Regions from separate parts of the Ensifer sp. ENS06 genome, predicted to be linked through region 2. Evidence: predicted binding sites of a transcription regulator. Region 2 holds the regulator's gene; each other region holds the start of a gene.
The links. Region 2 encodes LexA, which represses DNA repair genes until DNA is damaged. Its sites were predicted from a motif close to TGTTCNNNNTGTGTTCNG; they were not measured.
Positions count from the first base shown of each region.

Region 1: radA (DNA repair protein RadA) is a predicted target of LexA. The motif match lies at 6,242-6,259, and genes of this name have one in related genera.
Region 3: IB279_RS04275 (PA0069 family radical SAM protein) is a predicted target of LexA. The motif match lies at 8,585-8,602, and genes of this name have one in related genera.

Region 1 is NZ_JACVBC010000001.1:1,215,319-1,225,649, reverse strand. Features, by position in the region: gene IB279_RS06075 (MFS transporter) at 1-552, opposite strand, end outside; gene IB279_RS06070 (MarR family winged helix-turn-helix transcriptional regulator) at 558-1,001, opposite strand; gene IB279_RS06065 (replicative DNA helicase) at 1,334-2,836, shown strand; gene IB279_RS06060 (AzlD family protein) at 2,950-3,249, opposite strand; gene IB279_RS06055 (AzlC family ABC transporter permease) at 3,246-3,899, opposite strand; gene IB279_RS06050 (AraC family transcriptional regulator) at 4,056-4,913, opposite strand; gene alr (alanine racemase) at 5,064-6,203, shown strand; gene radA (DNA repair protein RadA) at 6,353-7,756, shown strand; gene IB279_RS06035 (CvpA family protein) at 7,881-8,504, shown strand; gene purF (amidophosphoribosyltransferase) at 8,650-10,137, shown strand; gene IB279_RS06025 (SDR family NAD(P)-dependent oxidoreductase) at 10,150-10,331, shown strand, end outside.
Region 2 is NZ_JACVBC010000001.1:1,778,088-1,788,418, forward strand. Features, by position in the region: gene IB279_RS08815 (SDR family oxidoreductase) at 1-559, shown strand, start outside; gene IB279_RS08820 (SMR family transporter) at 547-873, opposite strand; gene IB279_RS08825 (SMR family transporter) at 860-1,231, opposite strand; gene IB279_RS08830 (cyclopropane-fatty-acyl-phospholipid synthase family protein) at 1,310-2,563, opposite strand; gene IB279_RS08835 (deoxyribodipyrimidine photo-lyase) at 2,649-4,112, opposite strand; tRNA gene IB279_RS08840 (tRNA-Asn) at 4,211-4,285, opposite strand; gene IB279_RS08845 (hypothetical protein) at 4,445-4,738, shown strand; gene IB279_RS08850 (thermonuclease family protein) at 4,960-5,694, shown strand; tRNA gene IB279_RS08855 (tRNA-Cys) at 5,847-5,920, shown strand; gene IB279_RS08860 (hypothetical protein) at 6,121-6,462, shown strand; gene lexA (transcriptional repressor LexA) at 6,551-7,273, opposite strand; gene IB279_RS08870 (hypothetical protein) at 7,510-7,806, opposite strand; gene IB279_RS08875 (hypothetical protein) at 8,130-8,762, shown strand; gene IB279_RS08880 (hypothetical protein) at 8,880-9,482, shown strand; tRNA gene IB279_RS08885 (tRNA-Ala) at 9,636-9,711, opposite strand; gene adhP (alcohol dehydrogenase AdhP) at 10,089-10,331, shown strand, end outside.
Region 3 is NZ_JACVBC010000001.1:857,281-867,611, forward strand. Features, by position in the region: gene IB279_RS04235 (potassium transporter Kup) at 1-1,786, shown strand, start outside; gene IB279_RS04240 (cell wall hydrolase) at 2,132-3,253, shown strand; gene IB279_RS04245 (AtpZ/AtpI family protein) at 3,555-3,914, shown strand; gene IB279_RS04250 (F0F1 ATP synthase subunit A) at 3,975-4,727, shown strand; gene IB279_RS04255 (F0F1 ATP synthase subunit C) at 4,810-5,037, shown strand; gene IB279_RS04260 (F0F1 ATP synthase subunit B) at 5,114-5,731, shown strand; gene IB279_RS04265 (F0F1 ATP synthase subunit B) at 5,745-6,230, shown strand; gene IB279_RS04270 (ribonuclease HII) at 6,530-7,180, opposite strand; gene IB279_RS04275 (PA0069 family radical SAM protein) at 7,402-8,559, opposite strand; gene IB279_RS04280 (glycosyl transferase) at 8,735-9,256, shown strand; gene moaB (molybdenum cofactor biosynthesis protein B) at 9,550-10,092, opposite strand; gene IB279_RS04290 (4-(cytidine 5'-diphospho)-2-C-methyl-D-erythritol kinase) at 10,094-10,331, opposite strand, start outside.

The DNA of each region.
Region 1 (10,331 bases), 560 kb from region 2:
CGCCAGCCCGACGGTCAGTTTGCGCGCCGGCGGAAAGGCTTCGAGCATGTAGAGGAAGCCGAGCGTCGACATCGGTGCGGCGGCAATGCCGCTGATGAAGCGCACGACGATCGCCGAATGCAGATCGGAAACGAAGACGTTCATCAACGAGACGACGACGAAACCGGCGATGCTGATTTCGGCAAAACGGCGCAGCCCGTATTGGGCGCGGATCTTCACCAGCGCGATCGACAGGCTGACATTCGGCGCCATGTAGGCCGCCGAGAGCCAGCCGGCTTCGATGGAGGTCGCCGAAAGCGAGCCCTGGACCTGCGTAAGGTTGGCGAGCGCCAGGTTCATGCCGAGCCCCTGCGTCAGGAACAGGAGCACGGAGCCCAGGACATAGACCGCCGAAAGCAACAGACCTTTCTCGACGGGGGCCGGCACGGGGGTTGGCGCCGGTTCCGGCGCAATAACGGTTTCTCCGTGTTGGTCCTCGTCGACGGCCTCCGCGGCCTCAAGCTCGGAGGCAAGGCGATTGTCGTTTGCGGCGGCCGTCGCGACTGCGCCCATCGCCGTCACTCCCGCGCCAGCGACTGAACATTGTCGGCGATCGCACGAACCACCCGCTTTGTCACGGCAAGCTCGGCTGCGTCGATGCCTTGCAGCACTTCGGCCCGGATTTCGTCGGCAAGCCTGAGGATCTCGTCGGCAACGGTGCGGCCGAGTTCGGTCATATGGATCTGCTTGGCGCGTCGGTCGGAGACCTCGACCCGCCGCTCGATGAAGCCCTGCTTCTCCATGCCATCGAGCAGGCGCACCAGTGTCGGGGTCTCGATGTCGAGTTCGTCGGCGAGCTCCCGCTGGTTCAGGCCATCCTTCTTCGTCAAGGCGAAGAGCGCGCGGGCACGCGACAGCGTCAGCCCCTTCTCCTTCACCCGCGCATCGAACACGGCGCGCAGCTTGCGATTGAGCAGCGACAGGGCATCGAACAGTTCGCGGTTCACCGTGGGCTGATACATTGGTATCTTTTCCATATTACTAGCATGCTAATTATTCTGCCTCTATCTAATCCAAATGCGGTGGATTTTCAAGATGCGGATTTGAGGCAGAGGGCGACGGCGCTACACTTCGTTTCGTTGGGAAGGTTCGGGTGATTCGCGGCGTCAACGACCAAATTTGTGACGACGGCATAATCCGCATATTTGCGAGCCCCCGCCTGTGGATCAGTCGAACAACGGGAACAGCGCCGGGCGCGGTGACGTCGCTTCGCGACTGTGTCCCTCGTGCACTTGACCCGGCCCGCGCTAAAACGCAAACCGGTGCCACACCAGACAGAGGCAGAGATAAACGAATGAACGAAGCGTCGCGAAAGCTATCCCCTATCGGCAAGGATCAGGCGGACCAGCACTACCGCGAGGCCCCGAACAACCTCGAGGCCGAGCAGGCGCTGCTTGGCGCGATCCTCGTCAACAACGACGCGTACTACCGCGTCTCGGACTTCCTGAAGCCGGTGCATCTGCACGAGCCGCTGCACCGCAAGATCTACGAAGTCGCCGGCGACATCATCCGCATGGGCAAGATGGCGAACCCGGTCACCATCAAGACCTTCCTCAAGGCCGACGAGAAGGTCGGCGACGTGACCGTCGCGACCTATCTTGCGCGCCTTGCCGGCGCTGCCGTCTCGATCATCAACGCCGAAGACTATGGCCGGGCTATCTATGACCTGGCGCTGCGCCGTTCGCTGATCACCATCGGCGAGGACATGGTCAACATCGCCTATGACGCGCCGCTCGACATGCCGCCGCAGGGCCAGATCGAAGACGCCGAGCGCCGTCTGTTCGAACTTGCCGAGACCGGTCGATACGACGGCGGCTTCCAGTCGTTTAACGACGCCGTGGCGCTCGCCATCGACATGGCCGGCCAGGCCTTCGAGCGCGACGGCAGCCTTTCGGGCATTTCAACCGGCATCCTGTCGCTTGATGGCCGGATGGGCGGCCTGCAGCGTTCCGACTTGATCGTGCTTGCCGGACGCCCCGGCATGGGCAAGACCTCGCTTGCCACCAACATCGCCTACAACATTGCTGCGGCCTACGAGCCGGAAGTCCAGGCTGACGGCTCGTTCAAGGCCAAGAACGGCGGCGTCGTCGGCTTCTACTCGCTCGAAATGTCGTCCGAACAGCTCGCCACCCGTATCATCTCCGAGCAGACCGAAGTGTCGTCGTCGAAGATCCGCCGCGGTGACATCTCCGAGGCCGATTTCGAAAAGCTCGTCGCCTGCTCGCAGATGATGCAGAAGGTGCCGCTCTATATCGACCAGACCGGTGGTATCTCGATCGCCCAGCTTTCCGCCCGCGCCCGGCGCTTGAAGCGCCAGCGCGGCCTCGACTGCCTGGTGGTGGACTACATCCAGCTCATGACCGGCTCGGGCAAATCCAGCGACAACCGCGTGCAGGAAATCACCCAGATCACCACCGGCCTCAAGGCGCTCGGCAAGGAGCTGAACGTTCCGATCATCGCGCTCTCGCAGCTCTCCCGTGGCGTCGAAAGCCGCGAAGACAAGCGGCCGCAGCTGTCCGACCTTCGTGAATCGGGCTCGATCGAGCAGGACGCCGACGTCGTGCTCTTCGTGTTCCGTGAGGAATACTACGTGAAGAACCTGGAGCCGCGCGACGAGTTCGACCCGAAGTACGAAGAATGGAAGATGAAGATGGAGCAGGTGAAGGGCACGGCCGACGTGATCATCGCCAAGCAGCGTCACGGACCGACCGGTACCGTGAAACTCGCCTTCCAGTCGGAATTCACGCGCTTCACCGATCTCGCCGATCCATCTTTCACCCAGTACGAAGAACACTAGGGTTCCGTGGGGGCGGCCGGAGCGGGCTGGGAAAAATGTTTGCGGTTTCCCAGCCCGCTCTCAATTTCAAATGGCACGTGCCTTTTGAAGCGCGCCGCGCCAGCACAAACCTCTCAGAACACGAGGCGCAGCAGCGCTACCGAGACGACACCGACGGCGACCGATACCAGGAGCGGCAGCCGCATGGCGGCCACGGCCGTCGCGGCAGCGGCGATCGTTTCCGCCGGGCCAGTCACGAAGGCCGTCGGCGCGATAACCGCCATCAGCACGGCCGGTGGTATCGCCTCCAGTGCGCGCTTCTGGCTTTCCCCAATCGTCACATACCGGATCAGCACGAGGCCGCCGATGCGGGTCGCGATCGTCGCAACCGCCATGGCGACGATGGCGAGCAGTGTATTTGGATCGACGGTCATGCATGGGCCTCCTTGCGTGCACCGGAGAGAAGCGCGGCCACGACCCCGGCCGCAGCCCCGGCAGCGATGTACCAGACCCCTGGCAGCAACTGATGCGTGAGCACGGCGGCACAAGCGCTAGCCACCAGAACGGTACCCGTCTCCCGTCCTTTCCAGAACCCCATGACCAGCACGATGAAGACGGCGGGGAACGCAAAGTCGAGGCCGGTAACCTTCGGATCGCCCAGGAAGGCCCCAAGCAACGCGCCCGCAAGGCTCGTCAGCACCCAAAGGCAGTAGAAAGGCACCGCAAGGCCCGCATACCAGGCAGGCGTCAGCTTGCCGTTGCTCGCCCGCATCTCGGCCATGGCCCAGATCTCGTCGGCCAGAAGCAGCATCGAGGCATAGCGGGCCGGGCCGGAGAAACTATCGATCTTGCCGCCGATCGAAGCGCTCATCAGCACATGGCGGATGTTGACGAGCAGCGCCGAAAAGCCAAGCGCCGCCCAGGACGCCGGATGCGTCCAGATATCCATCGCGACGAACTGGGACCCGCCGGCAAAGACCAGCGCGCTCATCAGCGCCACCTCGGCCGGCGCAAGTCCCTTGCTCGCCGCCACCGCACCGAACACGAGGCCGACCGGCATGACCGCGACGATCAGCGGCGTCATAGCAACCGCCGCCGCCCGAAATTCCTGGAACGCACTTCTTTCCTGCAACGTCCACGTCTCCATTCGCGCGATGCGCCGCCCTTCCACACAGGCGCGCGATCGCAATTGCCCGAGTGTTCTAGGACTCGGGCTGCGGATCGTCTTGAACGAAAGTGATCAGCCGGCGCGGAAGGCCCCAGGGGTGACGCCGGTGCGCGCCTTGAAATGACGGCTGAAATGCGCCTGGTCGGCGAAGCCGCATTGATAGGCCGCGTCCACCGCCGACCAGCCGTGCCGCAGCAGCGTCTTTGCCGCCCGCACGCGCTTGTCGGTCAGGAACGCATGCGGGGTGATGTGGAACTCCTTGCGGAACGCGCGGATGAGGTGGGCGCGGCTGAGGCCGGCGACCTTCGCCAGTTCCTCGAGCCCGACGTCCTCGGCATAGTTTTCCGCCAGGAAGTCGCGCGCCCGGTGCACGGCCGATTGCTCGCGCGTTTCGATCGGCGTGATGATCGTGCTGCCGTGGCGCTCGAACATCGCGGCAAGCACCGCGAACATTTTTTCCTCCGCCTCGAGCGTCGCCCCCGACACTTCGAGCGTGCGGTGGGCCTGATGGAAGGAAAGAGCCAGGTCCGGCGCCTGCAAAACACGCTTGGAGAAGGATGGCGTGCCCTTGAAAGCGCGTCCGGTGACATCCTCGATGATGCTCACCAGCAGTTCGGCGCTCGGATAGACCATGCGATAGCGATAGCCGCTGCCGCCCGGATGACCGTCGTGAATTTCGTCGGGATTGATCAGATAAAAGTATCCGGGGCCGGCCTCCGAACGCTCGCCCTTGATCTTGCTGATCTGCGAGCCGGCCTCGATGGCGCCGATGCTGAAGGTTTCGTGCGCGTGCGGCGCAAATTCATGGGTGATGAAGGTCGCCGTCAGACATTCCATGCCCATGAAGCGGGAATCCCGCCAGAAGCGCGTGCGCTCGGCGCCCTCTATCGGCATGACATCGATGGCTTCTTCCTGCGAGATTGTCTGCATGGCAAAACCATAGTGCGCCTGCGCGGCTGCGTCTTGCACAAAAGTGCTCGTTTGCCTGGTCCATCCGCGAGGGCGCTGCGACAGGGGAATATTTGCGACGCTCTGCGCTTGGCTGTATTGATCCTGGATCATCCACGCAGAGTGCCCGGCATGCTTCCTCCAGACTTCCTTTCCGCTTCCAACCGGCTCACGATCGATCTTGGCGCGCTTGTCGACAACTGGCGGGCCATGAACAAGCGCTCCGGCAAGGCGCGTGCCGCAGCCGTCCTCAAGGCGGATGCCTATGGCATCGGCATCGCGCAGGCGGCCCCTGCCCTCTATGCGGCCGGCGCCCGCGATTTCTTTGTCGCCAATGCCGAGGAAGGCGCAGCACTCCGTCCGCTTGCACCGGACCGCCGGATCTACATTCTCGCCGGGATGTGGCCGGGCAACGAGGCGCTGTTCTTCGACAACGATCTGGTACCGGTCATCAATTCGGACGAGCAGCTGGCCGTGTTCATGGCCGCCCTTTCCGAGCGTGGCGACCACCCTTGCGTGCTGCATGTGGATACCGGCATGAACCGGCTCGGCCTTACGGTCGAGCAGGCCGTTGCGCTTGCGACAGACCCGGCGCGACCGGCAAGCTTTTCGCCGGTGCTGATCATGAGCCATCTCGTCAGCGCCGACGATCCGGACCATCGGCTGAATGGCCTTCAACTCCGTCGCTTCCATGAGGTGTCGACTGCCTATGAAGGGGTCGATGCGAGCCTTGCCAACTCCGGCGGCGTCTTCCTCGGGCCCGACTATCATTTCGACCTGACCCGGCCGGGCATCGCCGTCTATGGCGGCGAGGCGGTGACCGACATCCCCAACCCGATGAAGCCGGTGGTGACCGCCGAAGCACGGATCATCCAGGTGCGCGACGTGGCCGCCGGCGGCACCGCGAGCTATGGCGCCTCTGCCCGCTTCGACCGCGACAGTCGCATCGCCACGGTGGCTGTGGGATATGCCGATGGCTATCACCGTTCCGTGTCCGGCGGCGGCGTCACGCTCAGGCAGGCAACGCCATCAGGGGCCTTCGGTTTCCTGCACGGCCAGAAGGTCCCGCATGTCGGGCGCGTCACCATGGACCTCAGTCTCTTCGACGTCACGGACCTTCCTGAAAGCGCGGTACGACCGGGTGATTACATCGAGCTCTTCGGCCGGCACATCGCCATCGACGATGTCGCGCGCGCCGGAGGGACGATCGGCTACGAGATGCTGACCAGCCTCGGCCGCCGCTATATCAGGCACTATATCGACAGCGTCTGACGCGCTCCTTCAGCTCATTTTTCGGTTATTCTTGCAGAAATTCACCTTTTGTTCCGCACTTTGCGGCATTATGTGACGATACAGGTGATTCTTTGCCGCCGACGTCCCCTCGCGACGTCGGCGGTCTCACATTCCGAAAGTCGATGCCGATGGCGAAAGCGCGTACCCAATTCATCTGCCAGAACTGCGGCACGATCCACACTCGCTGGGTGGGAAAATGCGAAGGCTGCGGCGAGTGGAACACGATCATCGAGGACGACCCGACGGCGGGCATCGGCGGCGGTCCGTCGCGCGCGCCGAAGAAGGGACGCCCGGTGGCGCTCACCACCCTCTCGGGCGAGATCGAAGACGCGCCACGCATCCAGACAGGCATCTCGGAACTCGACCGGGTGACCGGAGGCGGCTTCGTGCGCGGATCGGCGCTGCTCGTCGGCGGCGATCCCGGCATCGGCAAGTCGACGGTGTTGATGCAGGCAGCGGCAGCGCTCTCGCGCCGCAAGCATCGCGTCATCTATGTCTCGGGCGAAGAGGCTGTGGCGCAGGTGCGTCTTCGCGCCCAGCGGCTGGGGGCTGCCGACAGCGATGTGCTGCTCGCTGCTGAGACCAACGTCGAGGACATTCTGGCGACGCTGTCGGAAGGCAAGCGCCCGGATCTCGTGATCATCGATTCGATCCAGACGCTCTGGAGCGACATCGTCGATTCCGCGCCGGGCACGGTGACCCAGGTTCGCACCGGCGTGCAGGCGATGATCCGCTTTGCCAAGCAGACGGGAACCGCCGTCGTGCTCGTCGGCCATGTGACCAAGGAGGGCCAGATCGCCGGTCCGCGCGTCGTCGAGCATATGGTCGACGCCGTGCTCTATTTCGAAGGCGACCGCGGCCATCACTATCGTATCCTGCGCACCGTCAAGAACCGCTTCGGCCCGACCGACGAGATCGGCGTGTTCGAAATGTCGGACAAGGGCCTGCGTGAGGTCGCCAACCCGTCGGAACTGTTTCTCGGCGAACGCAACGAGAAATCGCCGGGCGCCGCCGTCTTTGCCGGCATGGAAGGCACCCGCCCGGTTCTCGTCGAAGTGCAGGCGCTGGTCGCCCCGACCTCGCTCGGCACGCCGAGACGCGCCATCGTCGGCTGGGATTCCGCACGGCTCTCGATGATCCTTGCCGTGCTGGAAGCCCATTGCGGCGTGCGGCTCGGCCAGCACGACGTCTATCTCAACATCGCCGGTGGCTACCGCATTTCCGAGCCGGCGGCCGATCTAGCTGTGGCTTCCGCACTGGTTTCATCGCTTGCCGGGCTTGCCCTTCCGGCGGATTGCGTCTATTTCGGCGAAGTCAGCTTGTCGGGTGCCATCCGGCCGGTTGCGCATACCGCACAACGCCTTAAGGAAGCCGAGAAGCTCGGGTTCTCCCAGGCGGTCCTGCCGTCCGCTTCGACCGAACTGCCGAAAAACGGCAATGGCCGCTGGAGCGAGATGGAAAGCCTGCCCGATCTGGTGGCGCGCATCGCGGGGTCGCGAAACGCGCTGAGACCGGTGGAGGACGAAGACTGAAAGATGCGGATGCCGCAGGCCGCCCTTTAAGGGCCGCAAACAGGCTGCAAATGCCCTGAACTCAGGGCCGATGGCGGATAGGCTTGAGGAGACCCGGACGAACCGGGTCCGGAGTAAGGACAAAATGCCCATTACAATTCTCGACGGTATCGTTCTCGGCGTCGCCCTGTTTTCCGCAATCCTGGCCATGGTTCGAGGCTTCTCGCGCGAGGTGCTTTCGGTCGCGAGCTGGGTGGGTGCGGCGGCTGCCGCCTACTTCCTCTACCCGCATCTCCTGCCCTATGCGAAGCAGTATACCAACAGCGACACGGTCGCGATGATCGGATCGGCGGCGGTGATCTTCCTGATCGCGCTGATCATCATCTCCTTCATCACCATGCGGATCGCCGATTTCATCATCGACAGCCGCATCGGCGCGCTCGACCGCACGCTCGGCTTCCTGTTCGGCGCTGCCCGCGGCATCCTTTTGGTCGTCGTCGCCATGCTGTTCTTCAACTGGCTCGTCGCTCCGCAGCAGCAGCCGACCTGGGTCACCCAGGCCAAGTCGAAGCCGCTGCTCGACAATCTCGGCAACAAGCTGATCGCGCTTTTGCCCGAAGAGGCCGACGCCACCATTCTCGATCGCCTGCGCGGCAAGGACACGACCGGCGAAGGCGAAGGCGAAGCGCCGGCAACGACGCCCGGCCAGGCACCTGCGACGACGCCGGACCAGGCACCCGCCGACGACGCCCCGGCCACCAACGGCTGAGACAGGAACGATTTGCCGACAAAGCCCGCCCCGCGGGCTTTGTCCTTTTGGGGAATAACGCTTGCAGCCGTTTTCAGCTAAGATTGCTTGAAGACGGCGGGCCTGATCACGATATGCGCACCGGTACGGAGCAAAGGCGACTGTGATGACCGATAGATCCATCGAAATCCACGATGAACTCGAAGGCGACGAGCTGCACGAAGAGTGCGGCGTCTTCGGTATACTGGGGCACTCGGACGCGGCGGCGCTGACGGCGCTGGGCCTGCATGCGCTCCAGCATCGCGGCCAGGAAGCAGCCGGCATCGTCACCTTTGACGGCAAGCAGTTCTGCACCGAGAAGCGCATGGGCCTCGTCGGCGACCACTACACGGATCCGGCGACCCTGGCGAAACTGCCGGGCTTCATGTCGATCGGCCACACCCGCTACTCGACGACGGGCGAAGTGGCGCTGCGCAACGTGCAGCCGCTCTTTGCCGAACTCGAAGTCGGTGGCATTGCGGTCGCCCATAACGGTAACTTCACCAACGGCCTCACGCTTCGCCGGCAGCTGATCGCCGACGGCGCCATCTGTCAGTCGACCTCGGATACCGAAGTCGTGCTGCACCTGATTGCCCGCTCGAAGCAGTCCTCCTCTTCCGACCGCTTCATCGATGCCATCCGCCAGATGGAAGGCGGCTATTCGATGCTGGCGATGACGCGCACGAAGCTGATCGCCGCACGTGATCCGATCGGCATCCGTCCGCTCGTGATGGGCGAACTCGACGGCAAGCCGATCTTCTGCTCCGAGACCTGCGCACTCGACATCATCGGCGCGACCTATGTCCGCGACGTCGAGAACGGCGAAGTCATCATCTGCGAGATCCAGCCCGACGGTTCGATCACCATCGACGCGCGCAAGCCGGAGGTTTCGCAGCCCGAGCGTCTTTGCCTGTTCGAGTATGTCTACTTCGCTCGGCCGGACTCGGTCGTCGGCGGCCGCAGCATCTATGTGTCGCGCAAGAACATGGGCATCAACCTCGCCAAGGAAGCGCCGGTCGAGGCCGACGTCGTGGTTCCGGTGCCGGATGGCGGCACGCCGGCCGCCCTCGGCTATGCCCAGCAGAGTGGCATCCCCTTCGAATACGGTATCATCCGCAACCACTATGTCGGCCGCACCTTCATCGAGCCGACGCAGCAGATCCGCGCCTTCGGCGTCAAGCTCAAGCATTCCGCCAACCGCGCGATGATCGAGGGCAAACGCATCATCCTCGTCGACGATTCGATCGTGCGCGGCACGACATCGGTAAAGATCGTGCAGATGATGCGCGAGGCCGGTGCGTGCGAGGTGCATGTGCGCGTCGCGAGCCCGATGATCTTCCATCCGGACTTCTACGGCATCGACACGCCGGATCGTGACAAGCTGCTCGCCAACCAGCATGCGGACCTCGCCTCCATGTGCCGCTACATCGGCGCGGACTCGCTCGAGTTCCTGTCGATCGACGGTCTTTATGAGGCGGTCGGCGGCGAAAAGCGCGATCCGAAGTCGCCGCAGTTCACCGACCACTATTTCACCGGGGACTATCCGACCCGCCTTCTCGACCAGGAAGGCGCCAGCAATGTCCGCAAACTCTCGGTTCTCGCCAGCAACGGATAATCAGACAGAAAAATGACGATCGATCTCAAAGGCCGGGTGGCCGTGGTCACCGGCGCATCGCGCGGTATCGGCTATTTCACCGCTCTCGAACTGGCCAAGGCCGGAGCCCATGTGGTTGCCTGCGCCCGCACCGTCGGCGGTCTCGAAGAACTCGACGACGCGATCAAGGCGGCGGGCGGCTCGGCGACGCTGGT
Region 2 (10,331 bases):
CGGGGTCGCGCTGCCGGTGCGCGGAGACGAGCTTCACCGCGAGGCCTTCGAGAAGAGCTTTGCCGTCAACCTCAACGGCGTCGTCAACTGTCTCTTGCCGGCGGTGGACCACATGAAGACGCAGGGGTACGGACACATCGCCATCGTCTCGTCGGTGGCCGGCTACGGCGGACTGCCGACCAGTGCCGCCTATGGCGCCACCAAGGCCGCGCTGATCAATATGGCGGAAAGCCTGAAGTTCGATCTCGACCGGCTCGGCGTCCGGCTGCAGATCATCAGCCCCGGCTTCGTCGATACGCCCGGGACCGCGCGCATTCGCTTTCTGCGACCGGCGCCGGTGAACAGTGAAGAGGCGGCAAGGCGCATCGTTGCCGGCCTGAAGTCGCGAAGGTTCGAAATTGCCTTCCCACGCCGGTTTGCCTACGCGGTGAAGCTCATGGACCTGCTGCCCTACAGCCTCTATTTCCGCCTGCTGAACTGGCTGACCCGCGGCAAGGCGGAGGCCATGGAAGGACAGAAGCGCGCCGGACCCGGCGGCCGTCCCCGTCAGGCGGTGTGAAGCACCAGTACCGCGCCGAAGATGAGCGCCAGTCCGACCCAGCCGATCGGCTTCAGCTTCTGACCGAACAGGAAGCGGCCGCAGATGGCCGTCCCGAAGATCCCGGTTGCGCCAAGTACGGCATAGGCGATGGCGAGCTCCATGCCCTTGATGGCTTCCGCCAGGAAGGCAAAGGCGGCGAGCACTAGCAGAATCGAAAGGATGCCCCAGCCGCGGCGGGCGAACCCTTCCGATTTCGTCGAGGCGAGGTTGGCCGCAATATCGAGGATGCCGGCCACGACCGCGAGAACGAAGTAGATGCTAGGCGCGCTCATCGGCGGCTCCTTCACGCGCTGCCTCGTCCTCATCATGATACTCGCCGGCATTGACGAGCAGGATGCCGACGATCGCCATCGAAAGCCCGAGCATTTCGCGTCCGGTCAGCACATGGCCGAAGACGAAAACCGAAACCAGGGTGATGATGGCGACGCCCGAACCTTCCCAGATCGCATAGGCGACGCCGACCGATATCGTCTTCACCGCCTTTGCCAGGAAGACGTAGGAGAGTGCGATCGAGACATACATGACGATGTGGCCGAGATAGGAGCCGCTTTCGGAAGCGGCCTTCATCACCGTCAGGCCCACCACTTCGGTCGCGATGGCGAGCGCGAGGAAAAACCATGCAAGACGCATGCTGTACCTTTGAACAGAAACTTGGATCGACCGCCTCTTAAGCGCTACGGGTCACGCGGTAAAGACGCCCCGTGCGCTTCACTCGAAGACGATCTGCCGGACGTCGATGTTGCGGGCACGGAACCCGGCCTCGCAGTAGTAGAAGTAGAACTCCCACAGCCGCTTGAAGCGCAGGTCGAAGCCGAGCGGCTCGATCCTGTTCCAGACCGCCCAGAACCGCTCCCGCCATTCGCCGAGTGTGCGGGCATAGTCGACGCCAAAGCCGAAGTCGTTGATCATCCGCAGGCCGACATTGCGGCCAAGCTCGACCAGATGCTCGCGCGTTGGCAGCATCCCGCCCGGGAAGACGTATTTCTGGATGAAATCCGGATTGGAACGATACTCCTCGTAGGATTCGGGCTTGATCGTGATGATCTGCAGTCCGGCCTTGCCCCCGGGTTTCAGGCACCGCTTCAGCTGCGAGAAATAGGTTGCCCAGAATTTTTCGCCGACGGCCTCGAACATCTCGATCGAGACAATGCGGTCATAGGTACCCTTTTCTTCACGATAGTCCTGGAACTTCAATTCGACCCGGTCGGCAAGGCCCGCACGCTGCATGCGTTCGCGTGCGAAGGCCAGTTGCTCGCGGCTGATCGTCAGCCCGGTGACCTTGCAGCCGATTTCCGTTGCCGCAAATTCGGCAAAGCCGCCCCAGCCGCAGCCGATCTCAAGCACATGATCGCCGGTGCGCAGGTTCGTCGCTTCCGCGAGCGCGCGGTATTTGGCTTTCTGCGCTGAGCGAAGATCATTGGCGCCCGTTGCATAAAGCGCAGACGAATAGGTCATGCTCGGATCCAGCCATTCGCTGTAGAAGGCGTTGCCGAGGTCGTAATGGGCCGAGATGTTGCGGCGCGCGCCGGAGTGGGTGTTGGCATTGCGCCAGTGCAGGAACTTGTCGAAAAGGCGCAGGAGCCCGCGCGCACGGTTCGGAAAATTCCTGCCGATTTCGGCGTTGACGAGGAACAGTTCGAGAAAGGCGCCGACATCGGGGCTGTCCCAGTCGCCGTCGATGTAGCTTTCCGCAGCCCCGATGGTGCCGCCCGAGATAGCACGCTGCGGCAGGTTCCAGTTGTTGAGGTTGAGGATGGCGCTGGGGCCGGCCCTGGCGCCTTTGATCACGAGCCTGCGGCCGTCTGGCGTGGCGAGCATCAACGTTCCCACTTGAAGGTGCACCAGGGCGCCAAGCACCATGCGCGCCTTGAGCGGAAAATCCCGCACGGCCGTCGCCAGATTTTCGGAAGATAGCTCCAGCGCACCGGCATATGCAGCAAAATCGGCTTCCAGGTTACGCATACACCACCCCCTCAGCTGTTGCATCCGTAACGTGAGCCTAGCCGCAATCGGGCGAGACGCCAACTGAGGAATTCTACCGGAGGCTCTACGTCTCCTCGGAAACTCCCGGTGCGCTTGTGATCTGCCGGAAGGCTGCCAGTGCCCGATCGCGGGCGAGGGCATGGTCGATGATCGGATTCGGGTAGGTTGTGCCGAGTTCGATGCCGGCTTCGGCAAGGGCCGTGGCGGGCGCTGCAAAGGGGCGATGGACATAGCGCGGGTGGAGGCGCTCCAGCTCTGGCACGAAGCGCTTCACATAGAGACCGTCGGGATCGAATTTCTCCCCTTGCAGGACCGGGTTGAAGATGCGGAAGAACGGTGCGGCGTCCGCGCCCGATCCGGCGACCCATTGCCAGCTTGCGGCATTGTTGGCCGGATCCGCGTCGACCAGCGTGTCACGGAACCAGGCTTCTCCCTTGCGCCAGTCGACGAGCAGGTCCTTGATGAGAAAGGAGGCGACAATCATGCGAACGCGATTGTGCATGTAGCCGTGACGCCATAGCTGGCGCATGCCGGCATCGACGATCGGATATCCGGTGAGTCCGCTGGTCCATCGAGTAAAATCGTCCTCGTCGTTCAGCCAGTGGAAGCGGTCGAATCGACGGTCGAGGTTGCGGCGGCCAAGCTCAGGATAATGAAACAGCAGATGATAGGAGAATTCGCGCCAGGCGAGTTCCTTGCGGAAGGTGGCCGCCCCTTCGCCGCTATCGGCCTGGGGCCCAGCTGCCGCATGCCAGGCCTGCGCCGGCGAAATTTCGCCAAAGGCGAGATGAGGCGAGAGCAGGGATGTGCCATCCGCGTCGGGAATGTCGCGGCAGCGTTTGTAGGCGTCGAGCTTCTCATCGACGAATTCCTCGAGACGGGTGGCCGCACCGTCTTCGCCCGGCGTCCAGACCTCGCTGAATGTCGCCGCCCAGTCCGGTTTCGTCGGCAGCAGCGACCAGTCGTCAAGGCGTTCCGATCGCGGCCATGCTCCCGGGGCTGCGATATGGTGCGGCCGGTCGATCGGCGGTGCCAGCTCGTTTTTTAGTTCGAGCGCGCGCCAGAACGGCGTGAACACGCGGTAGGGGCCGCCCGTCGTTGTCAGCAGCCGCATGGGCTCATGCAGCAATTGTCCTGCAAAGCTCTCCGCGATGATTCCCCGCTCGGCCAGCGCCTTCTTGAGCGCGGTATCCGTGGCGATGCCGTTCGGGTCGTAGCGCCGGTTCCAGTAGATGCGCTCCGTACCGCTTGCGCGCGCAATCTCGACAATCACGTCAAGCGGCGCGCCTGATCGAAGAACGAGGCGAGAAGCGTGCCGCGCGAGACTTGCGCCCAAGGCCTCGAGCGAATGGTGCAGCCACCACGCCTGCGCCGCCCCGAGCGGACCGTTGCCGCTGTCGGCGGGTTCGCGAATATAGAGGGGAATGACGGCTGCCTCGCCGGCGGCAGCCGAGAGGGCGCGATTGTCGGCCAGGCGGAGATCCTTGCGGAACCAGACGATGATGGGCGGCGCCGCGGCCTTTGTCATGAAGAACCATCGGGAGGTTGGGGATTGATCACCTGGAGAACATAGGTGCAAAATGAAAAAGAGCCATTCGCATCGCTGCAAATGGCTCTTTTAGAAAGTGGCTCCCCGGGCCGGATTCGAACCGGCGACCTGTCGATTAACAGTCGAATGCTCTACCGCTGAGCTACCAGGGATCATCCGCGCCGCTGTTGTGCTGTGCGCTTCAGAAGTGAGGCTGCTAATACGCATGCTTTTCTGATTTGCCAAGCGCTTTTTTAAAAAAAAATGACAAGTTCCGTTGCGAGGCTGTGGAGAAGTCCCCAATTGTGGGAAAACACGCCGGATAGGGAATGATGAATAAAAACAGGAAGCAGACGCATTTTGGCATTGATCCGCAAACACGACAGATCGTGCTGGGCAAATGGCGTATCGCGCTGCCCGACTCTCCGCTGCTGCGCATCCTGCTGGGTTCGCTGCTGGTGTTCTGCGGTTTTCTCGGTTTCCTGCCCGTGCTGGGCTTCTGGATGATACCGTTGGGCCTGATCGTGCTTTCCCACGACATTCCCTCGGTTCGCCGCCGCCGTCGTCGTCTGGCCGTTTGGTGGGCGCGCTGGCGCGGGAAGGCCAACTCCTCGAACGGCTCCTGAGCCGGACGCCGATTTAACGATCTTGTTGTCGAGGCAGGGCGGTCGGCAGTTTTCGGTTCCTCGCGGCCGTCACGTACCAATTCCGAATCTCTCAACAAGGGCCGTGGCCGCGCAGGCGAATGACCGGTTCCTCGCGGTCTTCCCCTCTGTTGGGGTGCTTTCGAAAACTTTTCGGCAACCCATCAAACGCATAATGCGGTCTCGAATCAGGATGGGGACCGATGGCCAAAGCCACTACGAAACGTCGACGCCGCAGTTCGGGCCGAAGCACCAGCAAACAGGGCGGCATGGCGCCGTGGTATCTGGCCGCAGCGCTCACCCTTGGCGGCGTCATGGCCTACGACCATCGCGCCGAGTTGCGGGACTGGCCGGTGGTTTCGGATGTCATGGCCTTTGCATCGCGATCGGAAACGAAGCCGAAGCCTCAGCGCGCGGTTCCTGAAGCGCAGGAGCGCGTTGCGCAGCTGGCGGATAGGCACAAACCAAATCCGAAGCCCAACCCAGCGACGAAGGTTGTCCTGGCCGCCCCGGTGCCGTCGGTGAATGTCGGCGTCACGCCGCCAACCCCTCTCGTGCGGCCGAATGAAGAGGTGAAGACGGCATCCATCCGTACCGATCAGTTCTATTTTTGCGGCATTCGCAACGACAACTGCGTGATCGATGGCGCGACCTTCGTCTTCCATGGCGAGACGATCCGCGTCGCCGATGTCGATGCACCGCGAATCCGCCAGGCAAGCTGCGACAAGGAGCGTTCGCGCGGCTTCTACGCCAAGCAGCGCCTGCGCGAATTGCTGAATGCAGGCGACTTCAGGCTGATCTCGGCGGGAGGGCGATCAGATGCCAAGGCCGGCGAGAAACTGCGCCTGGTCACACGCGGTGACCAATCTCTTGGACGTGTACTCGTTTCCGAGGGGCTCGTGCGGCCGTGGGAAGGGCGCCCGACGCCCTGGTGCTGAGATCACCTGGGAGACGATCGGCGGACATCGTCGATCGTTCTGTGGAAAGTATCCGTCCTGCAATTCGACGGCGCGTTTTTCAGAAAATGCCTCTTGCGGTTTTTCTGCAATCATTCTAAATCCGCGCCAACGCTTGGTTATCCGAGCTGTGAGGCCTCGTGGCGGAGTGGTGACGCAGAGGACTGCAAATCCTTGTACCCCGGTTCAATTCCGGGCGAGGCCTCCAAAAATCTCACCTCGTGAAGTTTGGTTTGACGTTCTGCCTTAGGGCAGCGCGGTAATATTCGCGACCCCACGTCCGCGCAAGCCACGTCTCCTATGCCTCCGTCGGATCTTATCGCTTCGGTGAATTCGGTAGAGGGGGAACGATGACTCCGCTGAGATCAACCGCATCGGTAGCGTCCGTCAACATTAAGAACGGAGGCAATGGCATCAATGAAAAAGAGACTGATCCTGACGGCGTTGGCGTGTTTTGCTGCGACCGCTATTGAGGCGCGCGCGGACGACCTGGTTTTCCAGCTGAAGAACAACACCGGCGCGGTACTGACGAATTTCTATACGTCGCCGGTCGGCGTCAATGAATGGGAAGACGATGTTTTCGGTCGGCAGGTCCTGAACCCCGGCGAGAGCATGGAGATCACGATTGCCGACGGGCGGGACGTCTGCAAATACGACATGCGATTCGAATTCGAGGAAGGCTCGGCCCTCGATACGACCGAGGACACGCAGGATCTCTGCGAACTCGGCGAATACACGATCCACGAATAAGCGATCTGGATTTCAGGTCGCCTTAAATGGAAAGAGCCTCGCCACTTTCAGTGGCGAGGCTCTTTTGATTCGGCGTTCTGCCTGGAATTCAATGGTAGCGGCGGATCAGCCCGACGAGCTTGCCCTGGATCTTCACGCGATCTGGTCCGAAAATGCGCGTCTCGTAGGCGGGGTTGGCCGCTTCGAGCGCAATCGACGCGCCCTTGCGACGGAAGCGCTTCAGCGTCGCTTCCTCGTCGTCCACGAGCGCCACGATGATGTCGCCGGGATTGGCCGAGTTGCCGTTGCGGATGATCACCGTGTCGCCATCGAAGATGCCGGCCTCGATCATCGAATCGCCCTTTACTTCGAGGGCGTAATGCTCGCCGCTGCCGATCATGTCGAGCGGAACGGTAATGTCATGGGTGTTGTTCTGGATCGCCGAGATCGGCACGCCGGCAGCGATGCGCCCCATCACCGGGACGGAAACAGACGTGCTTTCGGCGACCGGCGCCGGCTTCGGCGTGGCAGGAGCGGCGGCCGGCGGCTTTCCGAGGCTGCCCTCGATCACGCTCGGCGAGAAGCCTCTGCGCGGCTGTTGCTGGCCGGCGGCGTAGGCTTCCGGAAGCTTGATGACTTCGAGCGCGCGCGCCCGGTTCGGCAACCGGCGAATGAACCCGCGTTCTTCGAGCGCCGTGATCAAACGGTGAATGCCGGACTTCGACGCCAGGTCGAGCGCATCCTTCATTTCATCGAAAGACGGCGGTACGCCCGACTCCTTCATGCGTTCGTGGATGAACAGAAGCAATTCCTGTTGCTTGCGGGTCAGCATGGCACGTCGCTCCAGAGGCGTGAAACAAATCAAGAACAGACACTATCTGTTCCATATGTGTTCCGCAAGTGCCTAAAATTCCGTGAATTCAGGCAACTGGCTGCTTCTGTGGGGGTCGATTGGTCACTTTTGCGGGAGCGGGGCGGTTTTCGGCGACGGTTGCGTCCCAAAACAGCGCCGGGCAGGCCGGTCGCGCGCGTGATTCGAACGAATCGCGGCTCTCTTCGCGGAGAGACTTAAGTCGCTTGCGAGGCCGAGCAGGCGTCTTCGAACTCCTTCACCGTCTCGGCGCTGTTGTCTTCCGGAAGCACTGCGTCGGCCGCATCGGTCGCAACGGGCGTATCGCCGTCATAAACGAAGGACTGGATGTAGAACGCGAGCGCGCCCTTCCAAACATTGCGTCCATCGATCTGATGGCACGGCACGGCCCGTTCGAAATCGGTCTGGAGTTCATCCACCGTCGCGGCACTGAGCTTGACGTCAGGCATATTGGGCGATGCGACTATCGAAGCGAGAAGCAGGGCGGCAAGCACGGTGATCGTCCACTTGATGAAGGGGTGGGACTACGGGTTGGTAAACGATGTGAACCGCGCTTTCGTTCCGAAGTCCAGCAAGCATGGCGATCACTCTGCCATGTTCAACAGCTCTTTGCCCGCAGGCTGTGGCTGATTTGCGCCAGCCGCTCCATCTCAACCTCGTCTCGGCCGTTCTTCATGGACCGGCGCGGAGAATGCATCGGAGCTGCCAGCTTTCGCATCGGGCCTGGGGCGCGCAAAAATCCCTGCGGGGAAGGGCCTTCACCGTCTCGACAGGCCTCTAAAAAAAGATAACTTTGCGTGGAAAGTGGGGTGGTTGCATGCATAGATTGTCGTTGGTGGTGCTCGGCCTGTTGCTCACGGCTGGAGCGGCGTCTGCCGAAGAAGGGCGTTCGAATATCTGGAAACGGATCAACGCCTGGACGGTGGGATCCGATCCTTCCCTGGGAGGCTCGTGTTACGCGGCGACGAGCTATGACGCCGGCGCTATCCTTCGTATCGGCTTTTATCCGCGGGGATCGACGAACCTGGCGTTTCTTTCGATCGGCAATGCCGAATGGAAATCCATCGAGCCGCAGCGGGAATACGATGTTGCCTTGCAGCTCGACCGTGGTCGTCAGTGGCCGGCCGTTGCGTTCGGTGTTGATCTGACCGGCGCCAAGGCCCTTGTCGTCAACTTTTCCAACACCGACTTCTTTACCGAATTCGTTCGCAAGAACACCTTGGCGCTGGCCTTCGAGGGGCGCGTCGTCGCGAGCCTCAGCCTGCGTGATTCGATGAAGGCGGTAAGCGAGATGTTCAAGTGCCAGGAGGCGGTGAGCGCCTTGATCCCGAATGGCGGTCAGGGAGCGGCGAACGATCCCTTTGCGGGCGCCGGCGGCAATGCGCCGAACAACGATCCCTTTGCCGGCGGCGGCCAGACCAAGTCATCGAAAGATCCTTTCGCCATGTGATGGGCAGTCCGCTTGCCGCGGAGAGGTGAATATTCCTAAAATATTGCCTGGTATCGGCTAGGCACCCTCGACAGCGATGCGGGGACCTATCAAAATGCGGGCAAACGGGGGTTTTGCATGCGTAGATTGCTGGTCGGATTGGTAAGCTGTCTGATCGCCGCGGGATCGGCCGCGGCTGAGGAGTCCGAAATCATCAAGTGGAAGGATGTCGACGGCTGGACCGTTGCTTCCGACACCTCGATGGAGGGCTCCTGCTTCATCTCGTCGGTATTCGACGGCGGGGTCACCTTGCGCCTTGGGTTCTATCCCAAGGGCTCCGAGTCGCCGCTCTATATGAGCTTCGCCAGCGACGACTGGAGGTCGCTCGAGGTCGGCAAAGAGTACGACCTGACCTTCCGCTTCGACAAGACCGATCCCTGGAGCGCTTCGGCGACCGCTGCCGGTGATGCGAGCGAAAAGTTTCTGTTCGTGAACGTCACCGACGCCGAGTTCCTGACGGGCTTCGTGCGCAAGCGGGCCTTGGCCATCGCGTTTGAAGATCGCGTCATCGCAAATCTCAGCCTGCGCGGCACCGGCCCGGCGGCCGACGAGCTGATGAAGTGCCAGAGGGCGGTCGACGAGATCATCGCCGACGAGGGCCGCAAGTCCAAGGAGAAGAAAGCCGACCCGTTCAGTGCACCGAGCGAGAAGCGATCGGCGCGGGATCCGTTCAGCCTCTGAAAACAGGTGGCCACGGGATCGGGCAGCGTTTCGCGAAGGCCGAACGGTGGCTTAGCATGGTGGTGTCCCCGGAAAGACTCGAACTGGCGATCTGCTGATGACAAATCAGCCGCTGTTCCGATACCTCGGCAACCGGGCACCTTCTGATCGTTTTGGTGGAGCCGAAGGGAGTCGAACCCTCGACCTCCGCAGTGCGATTGCGGCGCTCTCCCAACTGAGCTACGGCCCCGTAGCATTCAGTCAACACGACCGGCGCCGATCCTGTCAATACGCGCGCCAGCGCGCCCGCTCGAGCGCCGTTGCACGATATGCGTTGTTCGATCCGGCCGGGCGCCGAAGGCAGTCGGTCTCTGAACCGCTTCTGCACTCCACCCATTGTCGAACTCTGCCGGCGGGTTTACGCTGCAACCTGACGATGGCGCTACGTGAACTGCGTTGAAATGTTGGCGGTATACGCCAAGCAGGAAATGACGTCCGGGCACTGGCTGTGAGCGCCATGATGCTCGAGCCAATTACACGATTTTCGTATGTGAGATAGGCCCCTGCCGGCCCACTGTTCCCATAAGAAACCTCTCCGTGGCCCGGCGATTGGAGGAGGATTGGCAAATGGCTCAGGCGATGAAGGCAGCCGTCGTTCGGCAATTCGGCGCGCCCCTGACGATCGAGGAAGTGGCAGTGCCCACGCCGCAGCCGGGACAGATCCTGGTGAAATACGAAGCAACGGGCGTTTGCCATACCGATCTCCATGCTGCAAATGGCGACTGGCCGGTGAAGCCCAGCCCACCATTCATTCCCGGGCACGAGGGTGTCGGCTATGTCTCGGCGGTCGGCGCCGGTGTCAAAAGAGTG
Region 3 (10,331 bases), 920 kb from region 2:
TGCCTTTCGCGAAGCGTTGCGCCCGGTTTCCCATGACGGTGTGACCGATGCGGAGATCATCGGCCTGATCTCGCTGATGATCTGGACGCTGACGATCATCGTCACGATCAAATACGTGCTGTTTCTTCTGCGCGCTGACAACCAGGGGGAGGGCGGTACGCTGTCGCTGCTTGCCCTGTTGATGAAGTCCGCCAACGGCCACGCCGCCATCCTCTTCTTCATGGGCATTGCCGGCGCCGCGCTCTTTATCGGCGACGCGATGATCACGCCGGCGCTGTCGGTTCTTTCGGCGGTCGAAGGTCTGAAGCTGGTGACGCCGGCGCTGTCGGAATATGTCGTGCCGATCGCGGTGGTCATCCTGTTGATGCTCTTTGCGGTGCAGTCGAAGGGAACCGCGGCGGTCTCGAATTTCTTCGGTCCGATCACGCTCGTCTGGTTTCTGGTGATGGGCGGCATCGGTTTCGTGCACATCTCCGACGACTTATCGATCTTCAAGGCCTTCAATCCCTACTACGCCGTGAGCTTCATGCTCAGCGAAGGCTATGTCGGCATCATCGTGCTCGGCGCCGTCTTCCTGACGGTGACCGGTGCAGAGGCGCTCTACGCCGACCTTGGCCATTTCGGCCGCCGGCCGATCCAGTGGGCCTGGTTCCTGATCGTCTTTCCGGCATTGACCCTCAACTATCTCGGCCAGGGCGCCTTCGTCCTGAAGAACCCGGAAGCGATGTCCGACCCGTTCTTCCTGATGTTCCCGAAATGGGCACTGCTGCCAGTGGTCATTCTGGCGACGGCGGCAACCATCATCGCCAGCCAGGCGGTGATAACCGGTGCCTTCTCGCTGACGCGCCAGGCGATCCACCTCGGCTTCCTGCCGCGCATGGCGATCTTCCATACGTCCGAGACCCATACTGGCCAGATCTACCTGCCGAACGTCAACACGCTCCTGATGTTCGGCGTCATGGCGCTGGTCTTCGTCTTCGGTTCGTCCGAATCGCTGGCGACCGCCTACGGCATCTCGGTGACCGGCGCGATGGTGGTGACGACGGTGCTTTCCTTCGAGTTCCTGCGCATGCGCTGGAACTGGTCGGCGCTTGCGGCCGCCGCTGTGCTGTTGCCGCTCTTCGCGCTGGAGTTCATCTTCCTCGGCGCCAACATGCTGAAGATCCACGACGGCGGCTACGTTCCGGTGCTGATCGCCGCCACCTTCATCATCATCATGTGGACCTGGCGGCGCGGCACCGAAATCCTGCACGCCAAGACCCGCCACATCGACATTCCGCTGGCGAGCTTCATCAAGTCGATCGAGCGCAAGAGCGAACATGCGCCGGTGGCCGTGCCCGGAACCGCCGTGTTCCTGACGAGCGATCCGGAATCGACGCCGGCCGCACTGCTCCACAACATCAAGCACAACCACGTGCTGCACAATCAGAACTTCATCCTGACGATCCGCACGGCCAATACGCCGAAGGTGCCGAAGTCGGAACGGGTGAGCATGCAGCCGTTGTCGGACCGGTTCACATTGCTCGAAATGCGCTTCGGCTTCATGGAAACGCAGAACGTCTCGCAGGCGCTCGGTCTCTTCCGCAAGTCGGGCCTGAAGTTCGACATCATGTCGACGTCCTTCTATCTCGGCCGCCGCAAGCTCGTGCCCGATGCCGAGAGCGGCATGCCGCACTGGCAGGACCGGTTGTTCATCGCGCTTGCGAATGCGGCAATCGATCCGTCGGACTACTTCCGCCTGCCGACCAACCGCGTGGTCGAACTCGGCTCGCACGTGATCATCTGACGTTTGCCCGGTCCTTGGCCGGGCGCGGGATGGGCCGGATCTACAACGCAACGAAGCCGCCTTCCGATGGGGAGGCGGCTTCGTTGCGTTGTGGGGGCATCCACCTTTCAGCGATCGCGCATTAACCAAACATCAAGGTTAATGCTTCATTTTCAAAGCACGAACGGAGCGGTCCCGGCGAAGTGTCCGGCTGCTTGATTGTCTAATCTTCCCGCGCGGAATTCTCGACGCTGGCGCATAGCCGGCGCGGGCGAAGCCGTGCCGCCTGATAGCGTTGCGTGGAGTCGGTTGGTGCGTAAGAGTCGGAACCTGCGTCTAAAGTCTCGCCTGAACCCGTCCGCCTGGATGGCGCCCGCGATCATCGGCCTTGCGCTTTATCTCGGCTTCCCCTCGGCTGCCGCCTATGCCGACCTCGCGACCTTCCTGTCCGGCATCAACCGGGGCGGCGAGCGCTGGCGCATGTATATGACGCCGTCGCCGGCCGGCTCGATCCACGAAGCCGAAATGGTGTTTGCCGATCCGGTCACCACGGGCGCGCTTGACGGCGGCGCCGGCATCACCATGCCGGACGGCAGCCGCGTCGCGCTGACCGCGGAAACCAAGCACTCGGGCACGCCCGACGAAGACCGCGTCAACCGTCAGGCCAAGAAGGGTCGCGTCGTTGCCGTGACCCCCGTAACGCCGCCGAAGGATTTCTCCGCCGGCTCCATCCTGCAGCGCACCAGCTCCCTGATGGAGCCAAGCCTGGGGGAGGGGGAGAAGATGGTCTTCGCCAAGTCCCGCATCGAAGGCAAGGAGATCGAGATCGCCACCGCCTTCTACCGGAAGACGCCGCCAAAGGCGGAGCCCGGCGTTTCGCCGATGCTGGCCAAGCTCGTTACCAACGATCGCCCCGACATTCTTGCGACTGCTTACGTCCGGCCCGAGCCGGACTACGCGCGTGAATCGCCCTTCGATTCGATCCTGCGCGAAGACAGGAACGCCGGTCGCTTCATTCCCGAGATTGCGCCGGACGACCACGCCTGGGCCGCCACCGCATTGCCGGGGTCGGTTTTCAGCAAGGAAGAGCAGACCTGCCTGGCCGAAGGCATCTACTTCGAAGCCCGTAGCGAGCCGCTCAAGGGCCAGGCCGCGGTCGCCCAAGTGATTCTCAATCGCGTGCGCAATCCCACCTATCCGAAGACCATCTGCGGCGTTGTTTATCAGAACAAGGCCTGGCGCAACCGTTGCCAGTTTTCCTTCGCCTGCGACATGATCCGCGACCTTATTTATTCCCGCTCGCACTGGAAGACCGCCAAGGAAGTTGCGATGGCCGTCACCGCCGGCAAGATCTGGCTGCCGGAAGTGGGCTCTGCCACCCATTACCACGCAACCTACGTCAATCCGCCGTGGGCGAAGACGATGAAGCGGGTCGGCAAGATCGGCATGCATATCTTCTACCGCACCTATGGCGGCGGCTGGAGCTGATCCGCGCCCGACGCGATTCCGCCGCCTTTCCTGCGCGCACGCCGAAGGGGGGATTCCCGCCGGTCTCCGGCCGGAATCCTGCCGCGACCTTGTCGAAGATCGATGAACGTGTGCTTAACCCATTGAATTTCATAGAAAACATTGTCCACGATCAAGCGACCTGCACGCCTTGACTATGCGGGTGCCTAAAACTATGTTGCGCGCGACTTCAAATGGGGCCGAAACGTGGCTTGTGCGAAGGCCTATTGTATGACCGAAATCGCGGTCTGAGACCCGATAAGGACGACAAGGGAGTAGCCACGTGGCGGAGAAACCTGAAGAAAGTCTGGAAGCGCGGCTGAAGCAGCTCGGCGACAAGATTGAGGCCAAGAGGCCCAATACGCCTGATGTAGCGGAAGCCAGGGCCGCCGAAAGCCGTAAAGGTTATGCGGCGGCGATGAAGCTCTCGAGCGAGTTCATCGCCGGCATCGTTGTCGGGGCGTTTCTGGGCTATCTTTTGGACCACTTTGCGGGTACAGGGCCGTGGGGATTGATTATCTTCCTGCTTCTCGGCTTCTGCGCTGGCGTGCTGAATGTGCTGCGCTCGGCCGGTATGGTGGCGACACCGGAAGCCGGAAGAGGCGGTTCTGGGAATGACAAGAAGGACGGCGACGCCCGCTGAGGCGTTGCCCCGAAGAAAACGGTTTCCGCTCTCGGGCGGGTAGAACGAAAGAGAAGCGCGGTGTCAAACGATCCGACCCACCAGTTCCTGGTCAATAAGATTGTCCCGATCGAAATTGGCGGAATGGACTTTTCCTTCACCAATGCGTCGCTGTTCATGGTTGCGACCGTGGGTGTTGCCGCAGGCTTTCTTTATCTGACGACGTCGCAGCGCGGTCTTATCCCGACCCGCATGCAGTCGGTCTCGGAAATGTCCTACGAATTCATCGCCTCGATGCTGCGCGAAGGTGCCGGCAGCGGCGGCATGAAGTTCTTCCCGATGGTGTTCTCGCTGTTCATGTTCATCCTGACGGCGAACCTGCTCGGCATGATGCCCTACTTCTTCACGGTCACCAGCCAGATCATCGTCACTTTCGCTTTGGCGCTGTTCGTCATCGGTACCGTCATTCTCTACGGTTTCTACAAGCACGGTCTCGGCTTCCTGAAGCTCTTCGTGCCGCATGGCGTTCCTGGCGTCCTTCTGCCGCTCGTCGTCGCGATCGAAGTCATCTCGTTCCTTTCCCGCCCCATCAGCCTCTCGGTCCGTCTTTTCGCCAACATGCTGGCCGGCCACATCACGCTGAAGGTCTTCGCAGGCTTCGTCACCTCGCTCAGCGCCCTCGGCGCGGTCGGCATCGGTGGCGCCATCCTGCCGCTCATCATGACCGTCGCCATTACCGGTCTTGAGTTCCTCGTCTGCTTCCTCCAGGCCTATGTCTTCGCGGTACTGACTTGCATGTACCTCAACGACGCTGTCCATCCCGGAAGCCACTAAGGAATAACAGTCGCTTGCTTCCGGCCGGACCCCCGCCGGAAGCGCAATCCTAAGCCGCAACACCATTCGAAGGAGTTCAAACATGGAAGCGGAAGCAGCAAAGTACATCGGCGCAGGTCTCGCTTGCCTCGGCATGGCCGGCACGGCTCTCGGCCTCGGCAACATCTTCGGCAGCTACCTCTCTGGCGCGCTGCGTAACCCGTCGGCTGCTGACGGCCAGTTCGGCCGCCTCGTATTCGGCTTCGCCGTTACGGAAGCTCTGGGCATCTTCTCGCTGCTCGTAGCCCTGCTCCTCCTCTTCGCCGTCTAATATCGGCTGGAGTTTCGGCCGCGACCCGTCAAAAGGTCGCGGCCGCGCATATTCTTGAGTGCACCTGGAGGTGAGCATGTTTGTGACCGCGGCTTATGCCCAGCAGTCAACCACCACTGAAGGCGCCGAAGCACACGATGCCGCTGCGGCCGGTGAGGTGCACACCGAAACGGGTGTGGCTCACGAAGGCGAGGCTGGCTCCGGCGTGTTCCCGCCCTTCGATACGACCCATTTCGCATCGCAGCTGCTTTGGCTCGCGATCACGTTCGGCCTCTTCTATCTCCTGATGTCGAAGGTCATCATTCCGCGCATCGGCGGAATTCTGGAAACCCGTCACGATCGGATCGCTCAGGATCTCGATGAAGCGTCCCGCCTCAAGGGCGAAGCCGACGCTGCCATCGCTTCCTACGAGCAGGACCTGGCAGCCGCCAAGTCCAAGGGTCACAAGATCGCCGACGACGCCCGCGAATCCGCAAAGGCCAAGGCCAATGCTGACCGCACCGCCGTCGAAGCCGACCTTGCCAAGAAGATCTCGGCTGCAGAAGACCGCATCGCCGACATCAAGGCAAAGGCATTGGCCGACGTCGGCGCCATCGCCGAGGAAACCGCAACGGCTGTCGTCAAGCAGCTGATCGGCGGAACCGTCACCAAGGCCGAGATCACCGCTGCCGTCAAGGCATCGGCTGGCAACTGAGGAGCACTGAACTATGCATCTTGATGCAACTTTCTATGCCTTCGTTGGCCTGATCCTGTTCTTCGTCCTGATTGCCTATCTCAAGGTTCCGGGCATGGTCGGCAAGGCGCTCGACGCCCGCGCCGAAAAGATCGGCAACGAGCTGACCGAAGCCAAGCGCCTGCGCGAAGAAGCGCAGGGCCTCGTCGCTGAGTACCAGCGCAAGCGCAAGGATGCCGAAGCGGAAGCTGCCGGCATCGTCGCTGCCGCCCAGCGCGAAGCCGAAATGCTGACCGCGGAAGCCAAGCAGAAGACCGAGGAGTACGTCGTTCGTCGCACGGCTCTTTCGGAACAGAAGATCAAGCAGGCCGAAAGCGACGCGATCAACGCGGTTCGTTCCGCTGCCGTCGATCTCGCGATCGCCGCTGCTGAGAAGGTCATTGCCGCCAAGGCCGACGCCGGCGCCCAGAGCGATCTGTTCAAGAAGGCACTTGGCGACGTCAAGGCACGCTTGAACTAAGCGCTCGGACATTCGATTGAAGAAAGCCCCGCTTCGTGTGGGGCTTTTTTTATGCCTGTCTGCAGAGACCGCGTTGGCCCGACCAATGGGTGGCGCCAGCCTCCGTCAGAGAATCCCGTAGGCGTTTCGCCACATCAGGTTCGGCTGCCGAAGTAGGACTAGCGTTCAAGGGCTAGCGTGGCGCACGTCAGCATGCGCGCCGCCGGTATGGCTTTTGACGCGAGAAAAGCAGTTGACGAGATATGTCGGAAGCGGAACCGAAAACGCCTGCGTAGCGCTGGTCAGGGATTGCGCAAAGGTTAGTCGTCCCGGCGCAGCGGCCGGAAGCTCATGCGGTGCAGCGGGCAGGGGCCGTGGGTCTCGATGGCGCGACGGTGGGTCACCGTCGCATAGCCGGCATGGAGCGCGAAGCCGTAGCCGGGATGTGCGAGATCGGCACGGGCCATCATGCGGTCGCGGGTGACCTTGGCGACGATCGAAGCGGCGGCGATCGACAGCGACCGCGCATCGCCCTTGACGACCGCCTTGGCGTGGCAGGTGAGGCCGGGCGGCACGTCACGGCCGTCGACGAGCACGAAGCGTGCGTTCGAGGGCAGGCCGGCCACGGCGCGTCGCATGGCTTCAAGGCTTGCCTTGCGGATGTCGGTGGCGTCGATCGTGCCGGCCGAAGCCGAGGCGATCGACACTTCGGACGTGGCGAGGATTTCTTCGAACAGTTTTTCGCGCGCCTGCGCCGTCAGCTTCTTGCTGTCGTCGAGGCCTGCGGGAATGGCGTCCGGATCGAGGATGACGGCGGCGGCGACCACCGGTCCCGCGAGCGGCCCCCGCCCGGCCTCATCCGCTCCGGCGACCGGCCAGAAGCCATCGCCCTTGGCCGAAAGCTCGAAACTGAAATCGGGCGCTTCGATGATATCGGGAAAAAGGGGAGAATCGGACGATCTGCGAGACATAAGTCTAATTCGCATGATCGACCGATTCTCTTCAAGCCCCCAGGTCCGAGTGCGGCGGCGGACGGGGGATTACCGGGGCCCACGGCGGGTAAGGGGCACCGGAACTGCTATGTGATCTCAGGCGCCCGCTATCGGGTTCGCCTGGCGGTGCGGGGCGATCATCTCTCGCCGCGCGCCGATTACGAAATTGCGGGATGGCTACCCAGGCGACCGGAAAGCCTTCAAAGAAGCGAGAGCTGCACCCCCGTTCCGAGCGGCGGCACGAAGAGATCGTCGCGCAGCTGCCGGCGCGTCGGGTTGAAGCCGAGGCGCTTGACCGCCAGGTCGAAGCGGCGGCCAATCTGCCACGCATAGGGGCCGGCGCCCTTCATGCGCTTGCCGAATTCGGCGTCATAGTCCTTGCCGCCACGCATGGAGCGGATGAGCGACATGACGTGCCGGTAGCGGTCCGGATAATTGCGCAGCAGCCAGTCGCGAAAGAGCGGGCTGACCTCGAGCGGCAGCCGCAAGAGGACATAGCTCGCTTCGGTCGCGCCGGCTGTCCTTGCGCCTTCGAGCACGCGCTCGATCTCGTGGTCATTCAGCGCCGGAATGATAGGGGAAACGAGAACACCGGCCGGGATGCCGGCTTCGGCAAGCATGCGTATCGCCTCCAGCCGCTTGCTCGGGGTCGAGGCGCGCGGCTCCATCGTGCGGGCGAGCTTCCGGTCGAGTGTCGTGACGGAGATCCCGACGCGCACCAGTCCCTTTTCCGCCATCGGCGCCAGGATATCGATATCGCGGGTGACCATCGCTGATTTGGTGACGATCATGACCGGATGGTTGGCGTCCCGCAGCACCTCGAGGATCTGGCGCATGATGCGCCACTCCTTCTCGATCGGCTGATAGGGGTCGGTGTTGGTGCCGATGGCGATCGGCCTCACCTTGTAGTCCTGCCGCGCCAGTTCGCGCTCCAGAAGTCGCGGTGCATCCGGCTTGGCAAACAGCTTCGCTTCGAAGTCGAGGCCGGCCGATAGGCCCATATACGCGTGCGTGGGGCGGGCAAAGCAATAGATGCAACCATGCTCGCAGCCGCGATAGGGATTGATCGAGCGGTCGAAGGAGATGTCGGGAGACTCGTTCCTCGTGATCACCGTGCGCGGCTTCTCGACCTGAACCTCGGTCTTGAACGGCGGCAGATCCTCCAGGCTTTCCCAACCGTCGTCGAACGTCTCGCGGCTGCGCGGTTCGAACCTGCCGGACATGTTGATCCCGGCGCCGCGCCCCCGGCGGCGATCGATGTCGATCCGGAGGCCCGTTGCGCTCATCATCGCTTCGGCCACATCTGCCGTGTTGGCGGGCGCAAGGGCACCCTGCCTGATCTGAGACAGCTCGGTCATTGGAATCTCCCCGGAATCAGATATTTGATCCCGTTTTGTTCTGATTATTTTCCTATCGCGAATGAGTGAACAATTCAAGAACAAAAAATTGGAATTTCGGTTTTGTCGATCAAGGCACCGCTTCGGTCGATGTCCTGGATGTAGCAATTGCCGTGCCGATGCGTTACGAGAAACCATGCTCACGATCATCATGGAAACCCGCGACAACGAAGCCGAACTGGCGCAGACGCTTGCTGTGTTGGTTGCCGGCGCCGTGGAGGGGCTGGTTAGCGATGTGATCATCCTCGATCATGGTTCGAAGGATGGTTCGTCCGATGTGGCCGATGCCGCTGGATGCCGTTTCTGCCGGGATTGGGATCTCGCCGATGTGGTGGGTTCGGCGCGTGGCGAATGGCTGATGTTGCTGGAGCCGGGCGCCCGCCCGATCGGCCGCTGGATCGATGAACTGGCCGAGTACGTGTCGATGAACAAGGCACCGGCCCGCTTCTCCGGTTCGAGACTGCATCGCAGGCCTTTCTTCCGCCGGCTGACCCGGCGGGGAAAGCCGCTGGAGACAGGCTTTCTCCTGCGCAAGAACGATGCTCTTGCGGCCGCCCGCGGCAATACGGGCCTGGATGCCATGACGAATGTCCGCTCTGTCCGCAAGCTTTCGACCGAACTTGTTCCGGCCTGGGTCGCCGTCGAAGCCAGGCGGTAACGCCGGTTCGTAGCGCGCAAAATTAAAGGTGCCAGTCCCGGGGGGACGGCACCTCCAAGCGGCTCTCAAATGACCTTGTTTGGTAGATTTCTATCCGGGCAGCATTCTGGCTACCCGTCGTATCCAACATTGCATTCCGCCTGGGGGACAGAGGCGGAAGGGTCTTGCGGCGCGAGGAATAGAACGTGCGGCGGTCGTTCCTCGCTGTGTCAACGCTTGGAGACTAACGAGAGGAGAAGCGACCGTCAGTTACTAAGGTAACAGGTCGGCCAAGCCGGAACGGTCCAAGCTCTTCAGCCACGTTTCAGATGCTCGTCGAGCCGCGGCATGATCTCCACGAAATTGCAGGGCATGTGCCGATAGTCGAGCTGTTGCTTGAGGATGCCGTCCCACGCATCACGGCAGGCACCGGGCGAACCCGGAAGGACGAAGATGAAGGTGGCGTTGGCAACGCCGCCAGTTGCCCGCGACTGGATCGTCGAGGTGCCGATCTTCTCGAAGGAGATACGGTGGAAGACTTCGGAGAACCCGTCCATGCGCTTCTCGAACAACGGTTCCAGCGCCTCGGGCGTCACGTCCCGCCCGGTGAAGCCCGTTCCACCTGTCGTGATCACCACGTCGATGTTGGGATCGAGCGTCCAGGCCTTTACCTGGTCGTAGATCTTCGTCTTGTCGTCGGAAACGATGGCGCGCGCCTCAAGCCGATGGCCGGCGTCACGCACCCGCGCTTCCAATGTGTCGCCCGACTTGTCGTCGGCGCGCGTGCGCGTGTCGGAGACCGTGAGGATGGCGATCCCGACAGGAATGAACGGACGCTTTTCGTCGATACCGGCCATGCTATTTCCCTTTGCCCACTGTCCTGCAGGCGAGAACGTACCACCCGGGGTAGGCCTCCGAAAGAGCGCGCGCTGTCGCAGCCGCGCGCACGTCGCTGTCGAAAAGGCCGAAGCATGTGGCGCCTGAGCCCGACATGCGCGTGAGCGCCGATCCGGCTTCGGTCAATGCCTTGCAGACCGTGCCGATCACGGGCTCAAGGCCCTCTGCCGGCAGCTGCAAATCGTTGCGCATCGTTGCG